DNA from 3 places in the Brevibacillus gelatini genome. Region 1 is predicted to be linked to each of the others. Evidence: riboswitches for the same ligand, from Rfam matches in the RefSeq annotation. Region 1 holds a riboswitch; each other region holds the start of a gene.
What was found. Region 1 has a riboswitch for S-adenosylmethionine ahead of AAFJ72_RS17995 (2,3-diketo-5-methylthiopentyl-1-phosphate enolase). Riboswitches for the same ligand answer to the same signal wherever they lie in the genome.
Positions count from the first base shown of each region.

Region 2: it holds a riboswitch for S-adenosylmethionine, as region 1 does, so the genes downstream of both, AAFJ72_RS15685 (pyridoxal phosphate-dependent aminotransferase) here and AAFJ72_RS17995 (2,3-diketo-5-methylthiopentyl-1-phosphate enolase) in region 1, are expected to answer to the same signal.
Region 3: it holds a riboswitch for S-adenosylmethionine, as region 1 does, so the genes downstream of both, AAFJ72_RS02345 (methionine ABC transporter ATP-binding protein) here and AAFJ72_RS17995 (2,3-diketo-5-methylthiopentyl-1-phosphate enolase) in region 1, are expected to answer to the same signal.

Region 1 is NZ_CP154342.1:3,722,009-3,726,269, reverse strand. It holds gene AAFJ72_RS18005 (methylthioribulose 1-phosphate dehydratase) at 1-352, opposite strand, end outside; gene AAFJ72_RS18000 (2-hydroxy-3-keto-5-methylthiopentenyl-1-phosphate phosphatase) at 356-1,024, opposite strand; gene AAFJ72_RS17995 (2,3-diketo-5-methylthiopentyl-1-phosphate enolase) at 1,021-2,235, opposite strand; SAM riboswitch class I at 2,346-2,494, opposite strand; gene AAFJ72_RS17990 (sigma-70 family RNA polymerase sigma factor) at 2,695-3,171, shown strand; gene AAFJ72_RS17985 (anti sigma factor C-terminal domain-containing protein) at 3,168-4,261, shown strand, end outside.
Region 2 is NZ_CP154342.1:3,220,016-3,224,276, reverse strand. It holds gene moaC (cyclic pyranopterin monophosphate synthase MoaC) at 1-266, shown strand, start outside; gene AAFJ72_RS15690 (MFS transporter) at 270-1,565, shown strand; SAM riboswitch class I at 1,662-1,776, shown strand; gene AAFJ72_RS15685 (pyridoxal phosphate-dependent aminotransferase) at 1,865-3,046, shown strand; gene AAFJ72_RS15680 (hypothetical protein) at 3,206-3,676, shown strand; gene AAFJ72_RS15675 (PLP-dependent aminotransferase family protein) at 3,849-4,261, shown strand, end outside.
Region 3 is NZ_CP154342.1:424,876-429,136, reverse strand. It holds gene AAFJ72_RS02350 (methionine ABC transporter permease) at 1-571, opposite strand, end outside; gene AAFJ72_RS02345 (methionine ABC transporter ATP-binding protein) at 572-1,585, opposite strand; SAM riboswitch class I at 1,695-1,814, opposite strand; gene AAFJ72_RS02340 (LCP family protein) at 1,975-2,979, opposite strand; gene AAFJ72_RS02335 (BrxA/BrxB family bacilliredoxin) at 3,145-3,573, opposite strand; gene rnjA (ribonuclease J1) at 3,663-4,261, opposite strand, start outside.

The sequences.
Region 1 (4,261 bases):
GGCCGAAGTACAGCTCGGAAATGAGGTTGTTCCAGACCGTGTGGACGTGGAAGCAGGCGCCTGCCTGCGGAAACTTTTGATAGACGACGGCGTGGATCAACGTCTCTGCGGACGGCTTGAGCGAAGTCGCGTCTACAGGGCGGGAATCTCCATCGACCACCAGGTAGTCTTCCGGCGACAGTTTGGTCTTGTCTTTGCCGCTTGCGGTTACGGCAAATTGCAGCGGCTCATCCTGGATTTTGATCGAGAGATTGCCGCTGGTGCCGGGAAACCAGTCCCGGCGGGCAAAGGTCAGCTTGACGTCATCCAGACGGCGAAAAGCGTCCAGACGTTGTTCGAGTGTAGCGGTCATGGATCAGACAACCTCCTGTTTCAGTTCCGTCAGTGTGTCAATCACGTCGTGGAAGGTCGCAAATGTGCTGTGCGAAAGCGCAAGCTCCTTCGCCTTCTCGGCGAGGAAGGAGCGGGCGATGACGTAATCCGCGATTTTTGCGCCAGCCAGGTCCGTGATCGAGTCGCCAATGACGACGCGATAGTGAGTGGCAGGGTCGTAGCGGCGAATGATGGTCGTCTTACACATGCCGCAGCCGTTTGTGCAGTGCTCGTCGCAGGAGTGCGGCCACGTAATCGTGATGTTCTCGCCGGAGAAGTCACTGCCGTTGCAGTAGATCGGAACACCGCCAAGGTCAAACGGAGCGAGAATCGGCTGAACGAAAAAGTCGATGCCGCCGCTCGTAATCAGAAGCTCGATGCCTTCCTCGCGGCAAAAGCGGACGAAGTCGGCGAAGCCGGGGCGAATCGTAGCCTCCTGGACGATGTAGTCCACAATATCCTGGCGCAACGAGGAGGGTAGCAGCTGAAACAGCTTGCCGACGCCTTCCTGCACACTTATTTGTTGCGATAAAATTTGTTCGGTGATCGCTTCCCATTCGGGGGGAGCGAACTTTTTCACAATCGCGACGATGTTGTCCTTTTCCGTAATCGTTCCGTCGAAATCGCAGAACAGTACGAGTTTTTTGCTCATCGTGTGCCACCCCACTTTTCCAGGGCGACGGCAAGCTCCGGCGATCCGGCAGCGGCTTCGTCCAGGCTGTGTCCGGCTGTGACGGTTGCGATCGCATCGACAAACGCCTTCGCTCCCGCTGTTGCGCCGCCGGGGTGGCCGTGGATGCCGCCGCCTGCGTTGACGATTTGGTCGAGGCCAAAGTCCTGATACAGTTGCGGTACGAGTCCGGGATGAATGCCAGCGGACGGAACCGGGAACGAGCGGCGCACGCCCGCAAGTGGTGTCGTCAGGTTTTGGGCGAGTTGAAGCGCTTCTGTTTTGTCCAGCGCAACATTGCCGTAAGGAGACGGGAACAGCACCAGGTCTGCTCCGGCGATCCGCATCAGGGTGCCGAGCAGAAGCGGTGTGGCGATGCCGTAGTCAGGCGACGGATAGTACGCGCCTGCGAGCGCCGGGTGCGCCATGATCGGGACGTTGACATCCGGATCGGCTGCCAGACGGTGCAAGGCATCGAAGCCGAAGGCCAGCACGTTGAACAGCAGGCAGTCGGCGCCAGCCTCGACTGCGCGTTTTGCTTTTTCATTCAGCTCGTTGATCGGGCCAGTCAGGTTGGCGGCGTAGAGGACGGGCTTGCCTGTCTCGGCTTCGGTTTCCCGGGCGATCTCTTTGAACGCCCGGATGCGCTCCAAAAACGGCGCGCGGTCGTCTGCGAAGAAAATTTCGTCATCTTTGACCAAATCGACGCCGCCTGCCGCCTGTGCCTTGAATTGCGTTTTCAGATCGTCAAACGGCAAGCCCAGGCAAGATTTGAAAATGCTCATCAGGAGCGGACGGTTATGGGCGTTCAATCGGCTACGCAGTCCCTCGATGCCGAACTTCGGTCCGGGAAATGCCTGGAGGAACGAGTCGGGAAAAGCGATGTCGACCAGCTTGATTTTTCCGTCCATCGAGAGCTTGCCGAAGATTCCGGTCAGAAGCGAAGGAATATCGCTGGTGAAGTTGCGGGTCGGGTAGCTGACGGTAATCAGCCCGCGTACATCCCCGTTTTCCAATGTTTCCAGCGGAGTGGCGCTGACGGCTTCGCCCAGGTACGGCGCCAGCTCTGCTTGCTTGGCGGCGGGCAAGTCCGTCCAGGAGCCGACCGTCATGCCGACTGCGATGGCAGCCGCTTTTTTGTTCAAGTCTTTGGCTTGGGTCAAATAGGTGACGAGGATGCGTTGCTCACTCATGCTAGTCCTCCTTGGCAGCTTGAAAGCCGTCGTGATCGTTTTGAAACATGTAAAAAAGCCTCCCCACTTGAGCGGGGAGGCGGTTGTCGACTATGAAAACGTCTCGTCTCCTCTCATCTCTCGGGTCAGTAGCCGGAAGCAACAGCTCCGACTCTTATCCGTTGGAATTAGCACCGTTTCGCTATTTCGTCGATCACAAAAAATAGCGCCGGTTGCCGGGCATCATAGGGCCAGTCCCTCAGCCAGCTCGCGATAAGAGTGAATATGGTTCACACGACATCGATCCGTGTGCGATACCCCCATGATATGCCTTCTCGTTTCCCGAGTCAATCTTTGTTTTTTACGAGAATGTGCATCTGCTCACAGGGAAAAGGAGGCAGCAAGTGAAACTTTTTTACACAGCGTGCGTGGTATGGGATGAAAGGGTGTGGAGACATTGGGAAAGTAGGCTTGGAGGACGTGTACCAGTTGCACGTAAACGATATATACCGCTATCTTTTCCGGCTCACACGCGATCAGAGGCAGGCGGAAGATTTGACGCAAGAGACTTTTTTTCGCGCGTTTGCCTCTCTGGAGGACTATCACGGGGAAAAAGTGCGGCCATGGCTGTTCAAGGTGGCTTACCACGCTTTCGTGGATTGGCATCGCAAGCAGAAGCGGCGGCCAGTCGATTACGTCGGGAACGTGCCGGATCGGCTGGATGCTTCCGCTATCGATCCCGCTGACCAGCTCGTGAACCAGGAATTGTGGGAGACGGCATCCGCCTGGCTGGAGCGGCTGCCGGAAAAGCAGCGGCAGGTGATTTTGCTGTCGACGATGCAGCTTTCCTACGCGGAAATGGCGCAGGTGCTGGGAATCGAACTGGCAGATGTCAAGCGTTCTCTGTTTCGGGGACGGCAAAAGATGCGACAACTGTGGAAGGAGGAAGGGCTATGACGAGGCAAAACGGAGATGAGCGCGAGCAAAGGCTGCTTGCTTATTTGAGAGGGGAAGTAACGGGAGAGGAAGCGAAGCGACTGGGCGAGGAACTGACAAGCGATGAAGAGTACGCACAGAGGCTGGAACGGTTGCTGCTGGGGGAGGACAAGGGGGAAGACGACAGGGAAGAAGTCAAGTCAGCGCTTTCGCTATCGGAAGCCAGACAGCGGGCAATCGTCCGCCGGGGAAAATGGAAAAACCGGCTGACGACCTCCTTTTATGCCTTCGCGATTCCTTGCCTTGCAGGTGTGCTCTTGCTGCTTGTAAACGGCTGGGTGGGCAGGCTGATGTACGACGATTTGTTCCGGGTGGCGTGGGACATGGTCAATTTTACCCAGCCGGGCGTGAGCGTGGGCAGCAGCGGCTCGCAGGTGGGGCTGTTGTACGGCAGCATCGACATGGAACTGCGCGAGCAAGTTGGCAGAGAGGCCAAAAACGCTGGCCGCTTTCGGAGCACGAATGTACTGTGGAACGTGAGCGCCAGACCGGAGTGGACAGGTGGCGTCAGGGAGCAAAAACTGTTTTTCCGCTACCCGTTGTCATCCGGAGAACCGGAAGAAGACACGGCCTATTTGCGCACGCCTGCCTGGACAACGCTGGAAAAGCTGCCGGAGGGAACGGTATCCCAACTGGCGATCTCGTTTGACAGCTTCTTGACGTATGACCAGTACGTCAAGCTGGTTTCCCGCCATATCATCAGCGACAGCCAAGAAACGGTCTGGTTTGCCGTCGACACGGGAGTGGAGTTGAAACAGGCAGACGGAGAAGTAGGCAATCTGTTACTCGGCCCGGGGGAAGTTTGGGGCTTTGCCGAGCGGGCGCTGGATTACGGAGCAGCGCCGATTCAGGTGAACGGCGAAAGCGAGCGGCGAATGGCTGCCTTCATGGGCGAGATGAAATATTTGACCGAGCAAAAAAGCCTGGTACGCGACATGGGCTCTGCACTGCTTACGGGCGGCGATCCGCAAATCGAGGAGCGCTATCGCTATTTGCAGGAAAAAGGCTTGCGCATCTACGGCGCCGTCCTGACCGGACCGACGAAGGAGTT
Region 2 (4,261 bases), 500 kb from region 1:
TCATCCCGATGTGCCATCCGCTGCCTTTGACCGGGATTGACATTCGCTTCACTTTTGAAAACGAGACGACGCTTTCTCTGGAAGCATCTGTGCGGACGACCGGAAGAACGGGCGTAGAGATGGAAGCGTTGACGGCTGTAAGCGCCGCTGCTCTCACCGTGTACGATATGTGCAAGGCGATGGACAAAGCAATGATAATCGGCCCGACTTGCCTGGTGAGCAAAACGGGCGGGAAAAGCGGCGATTTTCGCCGGGGAGAGAACTAGACCATGAAACAGAAATGGCAATCCTATCCGAGCAGCATTCGTCTTCTGGCGATTGCTGCGATCATTTTTTCTACAGGAATGGCTTGTATTTGGCCGCTTGTCACCATCTATATCCATGATTATTTGGGGAAGCCGCTGACCGTAGCGGGCTTTTTGCTGTTATTGAACCAGGGGGCTTTTCTGATCGGCAGCATCGCAGGCGGCATGCTGTTCGACCGCTGGGGGAAAATGCGCACGATCCTTTTTTCCTCTGTCGGCATTATTCTGATCTCTGTCGGGCTTGGCGTCACGCATGACTTCACCATGTATACGGTCTTGCTGTTGCTGAACGGACTGTTTTACGGCATGCTGTCTCCGGTCTTGAATGCGCTCGCTGTTGTGCTGTGGCCGGAAGGCGGGCGAACCGGAATCAATACGATCTACGTCGCGCTCAACGCCGGGGTGGCGGCGGGCTCTGCCCTTGGCGGTTTGCTGGCGAGCATCTCGTTTGCCTGGACGTTCTTCGGCAACGCCATCCTGCAAGTCATTGTGCTCATCATGTTCGTACTCACCCTGCCCCGTCAGCTCAAGGCAGCGGCGGACGGGTCCAGTCAGGGTGAGCAAGCCAATACGGCGGGCACTCCTGCGGCTGCCGGGCAAAGCGCTGCCCATCTGAATCCGGGTGATGCGCTTGCGCCGCTGCAGCAGCTGCCGCCGAAAAAAGTGGCGTGGGGCGCACTGCTGCTCTTGTGCAGCGGGCTTTTCATCTGTTGGATTGTCTACGTCCAATGGACAACGGTGTTGTCGACCTACATGCAGTCGCTGGGGATTTCCTTGCGTCAGTACAGCTTGCTGTGGACGATCAACGGCGGCCTGATCTTGTTCGGACAGCCGCTGATTGCCTGGGTCATTCGCCGCTTCGCCCGCACACTGCGCGCGCAAATGCTGCTCGGCTCCTACGTGTTCGTGCTGTCGATGCTGATTTTGTCGCAGACGACCTCCTACGCTGGCTTTGTCGCCGGCATGTTCATCATGACGCTCGGAGAAATGCTCGTCTGGCCGGCCGTGCCTGCCGTAGCGGCAGAGTTTACGCCACCAGGGCGCGAAGGCTTCATTCAGGGCCTGATCTCGGGCACAGGATCGGCGGGACGCATGCTCGGACCGCTGCTCGGGGCGATCATTTTCCAGCACTTCCAGGCGCAGGGGCTGTTGTACATCATGGCGGGGCTTGCCTTGCTGTCTGTCGCGCTTTTTGCCCTGCACAGCTCTTTTCAAGGCCGTACGGGAAAAGTGCCGCAGACGACCGCAGAAAAGATGTAAGCAGGAAAAAGCGGCTCGCCGCGCGAAGCATCTTGACACGTTCGGAACGCGCAATGTAGTATGAAGGAGATTAAAAACAGTATATTCCGTGTGCTTTACTTATGAAGAGAGGCGGAGGGACTGGCCCTATGAAGCCCGGCAGCGGATCTGCGCGCTCGTGCGATGCAGATGCTGTGCCAAATCCAGCAGGAGAATTCCTGACAGATAAGGACGTGACCAAGTTGATCTCCCCCTTTTTCTGTACGGAAAGAGGGGGTTTTTGTTGTACATTGGCCTAAAAAGAAAGGAACTGAAGAAAGATGCGCATCCAACCTTCCGATATGATTGATCGGCTCCCCACCCAGTTTTTTGCGACATTGGTGGCAAAAGTAAACAAAGTCATCGCGAGTGGGCATGACGTCATTAATCTGGGCCAAGGCAACCCTGACCTGCCTACGCCGCCGCACATTGTAGAAGAGCTGAAGGCGCAGGCAGAAAATCCGCTGCATCACAAGTACCCGCCATTTTCCGGCCGTCTGGAGCTGAAGCAGGCAGTCGCACACTGGTACAAGCAACAATTTGATGTGGACCTCGACCCGGAGGAAGAGGTAGCCATCCTGTTTGGAAGCAAAACCGGCCTCGTGGAAATATGCCAGGTGCTGATGAACGCAGGCGATGTGGCACTCGTACCGGACCCAGGCTATCCGGATTACTGGTCCGGCGTAGCGGTCGTAAACGGGCGGATGTCGATGATGCCGCTCACGGCAGAAAATCAGTTTTTGCCCGACTACAGCAAAATCCCGCAAGCCGATCTGGACCGTGCCAAGCTGATGTTTTTGAACTATCCGAATAACCCGACAGCAGTGAACGCTCCGTTTGAATTTTACGAAGAAACGATCCGGTTTGCCCGCAAGCACGCGATCGTCGTCTGCCACGATTTCGCGTACGGCGCGATCAGCTACGACGGCAAAAAGCCTGTCAGCTTCATGCAAGTGCCGGGGGCAAAAGAGGTGGGCGTGGAGTTTTACACGTTGTCCAAAACGTACAATATGGCCGGCTGGCGCGTAGGCGCGATGGTCGGCAACCGCGAGCTGGTAAGGCTCATCAATCTGATTCAGGATCACTACTTCGTCAGCCTGTTTGGCGCTGTTCAGATGGCGGCAGCCAAAGCGATGACCGACTCGCAGCAGTGCGTCCATGATCTGGTCGCTGTCTACGAAAGCCGCCGCAACGCGCTGTTTTCCAACCTGCACCGCATCGGCTGGCAGGCTACGCCATCGCAAGGCTCGTTTTTCGCCTGGCTGCCCGTCCCGGCAGGCTTTACTTCGGTCGAGTTCTCTGATTTGCTGCTGGAAAAAGCGCACGTGGTCGTCGCACCAGGTGTAGGCTTCGGCCCGAGCGGAGAAGGCTACGTGCGCGCCGCCCTGTTGTCGGACGAACAGCGCCTGGCAGAAGCAGTACGGCGGATCGAGCAACTGGGGCTTTTTGCAAAAACAAAATAGGAATGCAGCAGGGGACCACACTTCCTGAGGTTGGGGAGTGTGGTTTTTCTGACGCTGAGACATACAGGAATAAAAATCATTCTCAACGTTGACAGATAATGATTTTCATTATACGATGTTGTTAATGATAATTAATCTCAGCAGAAGCGGGAGGGTATTATGCGCTATCAGATTAACGGTTACACGGACATGTACACGGTGATCGCCAACGAGCGGAAAATCGGTGGAGCCATTGAAGCAGCTCAGGTTCGCCTGCGCACAGGTGAGGTTTTCACCAATGCGGTTCTCACTCGTCTGGAAATGTCCGGTGCGCATTTTTGCTCGATCGGCTTCGTGACAGAGGAAGGCAAGCGGCTGATTGTGCATGTGGACGACATCAGCATGATCGCGGACGCGCGCCACGTCAATGTATGTGAGCTTGCCAATGAATGCATGCGAAAAGAAAAGTGCGCCGAGCGCCTGAAGCGTTTGAAGCGCCTCTGTGAGCTGAACGAAGGAAGCTGTACGCCTACCTTCCAGGAAGAGGCGTTGCTTTTGGCAGAAGACATTGGCCTCGAGGAAGCGCGCTCCCATGTGGATTTGTCCTTCCTGCCGCATGCAGAAAAATCGCGGGTTGTCCGCATCGCGTAGAGTATTTCCAACCACGCTACATATTTCGCCCCTTTCCCTTTTTCGGTGGAGAGGGGCTTTTTGCGTACGCTCGACATAGTCAAAACCTATTTGCGCCATAGCTAGCGGGGATTGGACTTTGCCTGAGGTCAGTGATAAAACAAGAATAAGCAAAATCAAGGGGGAACGGGACATGGAGTATTCTTTTTCAAAATCAGTAGACGCATTATCCTCCTCGGCTGTCCGGGAAATCTTGAAGCTGACCCAAGGCAATCAAGTGCTCTCGCTCGCAGGCGGGCTGCCGGCTGAGGATTCTTTTCCGATTGCAGCGATGCGCGAAGCGTTCAATCGGGCATTTGATCTGGGTGCCAAATGTTTGCAATACGGTTTGACTGACGGATACATTCCGCTTCGCGAGTGGGTTGCCTCACGGATGAAGCAAAAACATATGAACGTTGGCGTGGACAATATGCTGTTGACCACGGGCTCCCAGCAGGCCGTCGACTTGCTGTGTCGGGTCTATCTGGACGAAGGCGACGTCGTGCTGGTAGAAAATCCGACGTATCTGGCTGCGGTCCAATTGTTCCAGTTCCGCGGAATTCGCAT
Region 3 (4,261 bases), 1.2 Mb from region 1:
CCGTCTGGAAGCGTTGATAGCCGTAACGGATGGCCAAATCCCCCAGACCGCCGCCGCCGATCACCCCGGACATGGCGGTATAGGACACGAGGGCAACGGTTGTGATCGTAATTCCGGCAACCAGTCCCGGACGAGACTCTGGCAACAGGACGTTCCAGATGATTTGCCAATTGGACGCTCCCATTGACTGAGCCGCTTCAATGACCCCGCGATCTACCTCGCGCAGAGAGGTTTCCACCAGCCGCGCAAAGAATGGAGCAGCACCGATCACGAGCGGCGGAATCGATCCGAGTACGCCGAGCGAAGTTCCCACAATCAGCTTCGTAACCGGAATCAGCAAGATCATCAGGATGATGAACGGTACGGAACGCAGCACGTTGACGATGAATGAGGCAACCGTGTAAAATGCCTTGTTTTGCAGCAACTGTCCACGCGAAGTAAGGAATAGGATGATTCCCAGCGGCAAGCCGATCAAAATCGTAAACAGCGTGGAGAAGCCAAGCATCGTCAGTGTATCTAGTGTACCCTCCGCAATCTCCGACCAATCCACATTTTCCATTGTCCAGTCCATCTATATCACCTCTACTTCCAAGCCACGCTGACGCAACGTCTCGATGGTTTTTTCGTTTTGGCGAACATCGCCTTCCAGTTCGACGACCAGTTGGCCGTACGGCGTATCCTTCATGCGAGAAATCGTTCCCTGCAAAATACTGAACACAGTGCCTGTCTCCTGCATCGTCTGGAACAAAATCGGCTGGTACGTCTTTTCGCCCAGGAAAGTGACACGTGCAATCGTGCGGTTCCCCGCTGCTTTTTCGTGCGCAACTGCTTCGCGCAGCTCGGTGGAATCGGCCACTTGCTCGACAAATTCCTGTGTCGTCGGATGCTGCGGCTTGAGAAACACATCCAGCACCTTGCCCGACTCGACGATTTTTCCGCCATCGATCACGCCTACGCGGTCGCAAATCGAGCGGATCACGTGCATCTCGTGCGTAATCAGCACGATGGTCAATCCCAGCTTGCGGTTGATGTCCAAAAGCAGGGCCAGAATCGAGTTGGTCGTCTGCGGATCGAGCGCGGAAGTCGCTTCGTCGCACAGCAGCACTTTCGGATCGTTCGCCAACGCCCGCGCGATGCCGACGCGCTGCTTCTGACCGCCGGACAGTTGCGACGGGTATTTGTCCCGATGCGCTTCCAGCCCTACCAGCTTGAGCAAGTCGTCCACCTTTTTCTGAATCTCCGCCTTGGGACGCTTGGCCAGCTTGAGCGGAAACGCGACATTTTCGCCAACGGTCGCCGAGGACAGCAGGTTAAAATGCTGGAAAATCATCCCGATCTCCCGACGTTTTTCCTGCAGCTTGGCGTCGTCGAGCTTGGTCAAATCCACCCCGTCGACGATGACCTGTCCCGACGTGGGACGTTCCAGCAGGTTGATGCAGCGGATCAGGGTACTTTTCCCTGCGCCGGAATGGCCGATAATCCCGTAAATTTCTCCTTTCTCAATGGAAAGGTCAATTCCGAGCAATGCAGGAATCGTCTTGCCCTGCACCTGATAGCTTTTATGCAAATTTTGTAATTGAATCAACGCATCCACCTCCTGGCAAATCTGTATACATCCCTTGTGAAAAATAGAAAACCCCTTTTTTCACAAACGAAAAAGGGGCTGCAACGCATGTATACGTTCGCATCCACCCTTCTCATCTATCAAGATCCAACCAATCTTGTAGGAATTGGCACCGCGACGTCCATTTTCCAAAAAATGAACCGGTTGCCGGGCTTCATAGGGCCTGTCCCTCCGCCTCTCTTGATAAGAAAGATTTCTACGTATATGATGTTCGGTTTTTCAATTTTGATGATACAAACCGGATTATATCCCTTTTGAAAATATCCCGTCAATAGCAATCACAGGAAAAACTTTTTTGATCTACTTTTTGTAAAACATCTGCCCGAAACCACATCAAAAAAACAGCACACTCAATCTGGCGTGCTGTTTTCGTTGCTTTCTGTCGTGCCATTCGTTTGCGAAACCGACGCTTCTGTCGGCGGCTGCAATTTTTCCTGAATGAAGGACTGAACCTGATCGACATCGGGAATGAGTACCGCGCCTGCCCGATGGGATTCACGAAACATTCCCATTGGCGGCAGTTGGTAGTTGCCTGGCTCCACGGTGTTCAGTTTCAGCCCAAGCGCAGACAGTTTCAGCATATCCATGGAACTGATGTTTGTCTGGATATACGGCGTCACTTCTTTGAGGATCGACGGCAACTGCATCAGTGTCGCGCCGCTCTTCATCTGGCTAACTACAGCCGTCAGCAGCTTGCGCTGGCGCTCTGTACGCGTGTAGTCGGATGTTGCGTCATGACGGAAACGTACGTATTGCAGAGCCTTGTCTCCATCCAGTTGCTGCAGGCCCTTTTTCAAATTAATATCGTAGACGCCTTTATCTGTCGGGTCATGGTAATACATATTTTTTTCCACATCAATCTCGACGCCGCCAACGGAGTCGATCAATGCCTTGAAGCCTTCAAAATCTGTGATGACGTAGCGGTCCACAGGCAGTCCTGTAAACTGGCTGACGGTCTTCATCGCCAGCTCCGGTCCTCCGTCCACAATCGCGGAGTTGATGCGCGAGCTGCCGTGCCCCGGAATGTCCACGTACGTATCTCGCAAAATGGAAAATACATCGTAACGCTTGAAGACGGGGTCGATGCTGACCAGCATCATCGAGTCCGAACGGGGAAGCCCGTTGTTTTTCATTCCCCTGCGGTCCACCCCCATCAAGAGGATGTTCACCCGCTCTTCGCCGTCCCATTCGGGAATCTCGGCCGCTTTCGTCGAGGCCCCTCCATCAAGGGCAGGCGTAATGACATTGGGCTCTTGAATATCTTGAGCAAATTGATAAAAAGAGTATCCGTAGTAACCTGCTGTCGCGGCAACCACGACGAGCATCAGGAGCAACACCCGTTTCCACATTCGCATAAAAAATGACTCCACCTTTTGTTCTCGGTATCACATGGGCACATCCCACCACTTGTTTAGTATACTCGAATCTTTCCGTTATGGAGCAGCCTTTATTTGGTGGATCTTGCTGAAAATATAAAACAAGACGCCCGTTCCCGAGCGTCTCGTCATGGTCGTTTTTGCTTATTTGTACGTGTCGTAAGCGGTAGTCAACAGGTTTGCGATCGTTTGCAGATCATTGTTCTCGATCTGATGGCGCTCGATCATCGTCATGATTTTGCCGTCCTTCATGATCGCAAAAGACGGGGACGATGGCGCGTAGCCTTCGAAATACTCGCGTGCTTTTGCTGTTGCTTCCTTGTCTTGACCTGCAAATACGGTGTAGAGGTTGTCTGGCTTGGAAGGATGGTTCAAGGAATGAACCACTGCCGGCCGAGCCAATCCTGCCGCGCAGCCACAAACAGAGTTTACGACGACCAAAGTCAGACCTTTTGCATTTGGCAGCGTCTGCTCAACCTCTTCTGCTGTGCGCAGTTCTACAAATCCGTTGCGAGTCAGCTCGTCGCGCATCGGCTGAATGACCTGGCTCATATATGCTTCATAAGACATCATGGGGCAACCTCTCCTTTTGTATCACGTTTCCATATACGTATTATTATAACCCGATCAAGTGTCCGGGAGAACGAAGAAGTGCTCCCATCCTACACTTCCATCAAAATGGTGAGAATCATCGGATTGCGGCCGGTCTTTTCATAAATAAACGGCTTGATGACTTCGTTGATCTGGGACTTCAACTCCGACCATTCCTTGATCTTCTTGTCCAACGCTTCCTGGAGTCGCTGGCGAACAAGCAGCGTCGCTTCCTGGATGAGCGATTCCGAACCGCGCACATATACAAAGCCGCGGCTGACGATGTCTGGTCCGGTGAGAATCTTGAAGTTTTTCATGTCGAGACTGACGACGACGACCATCAGGCCATCCTCTGCCAGATGCTTGCGGTCGCGCAGGACGATGTTGCCTACGTCGCCGATGCCGCTGCCGTCGATCAGCACGATGCCGGCGTGAACCTTGCTGAGCCATGCCTTTTCGCGGTTGCAGTTCAGCACCTCGCCGTTGTCCATGATGAAAATGTTGCTCTCGTCAATGCCTACCTGCTGCGCCAGTTTCGCGTGCGTCTTCAGCATCCGGTACTCCCCGTGAATCGGGATAAAGTACTTGGGACGAATAAAGCTGAGCATGAGCTTCAACTCTTCGCTGCTGCCGTGACCGGACGCGTGAATGTCAAACACGTGACTGAGCA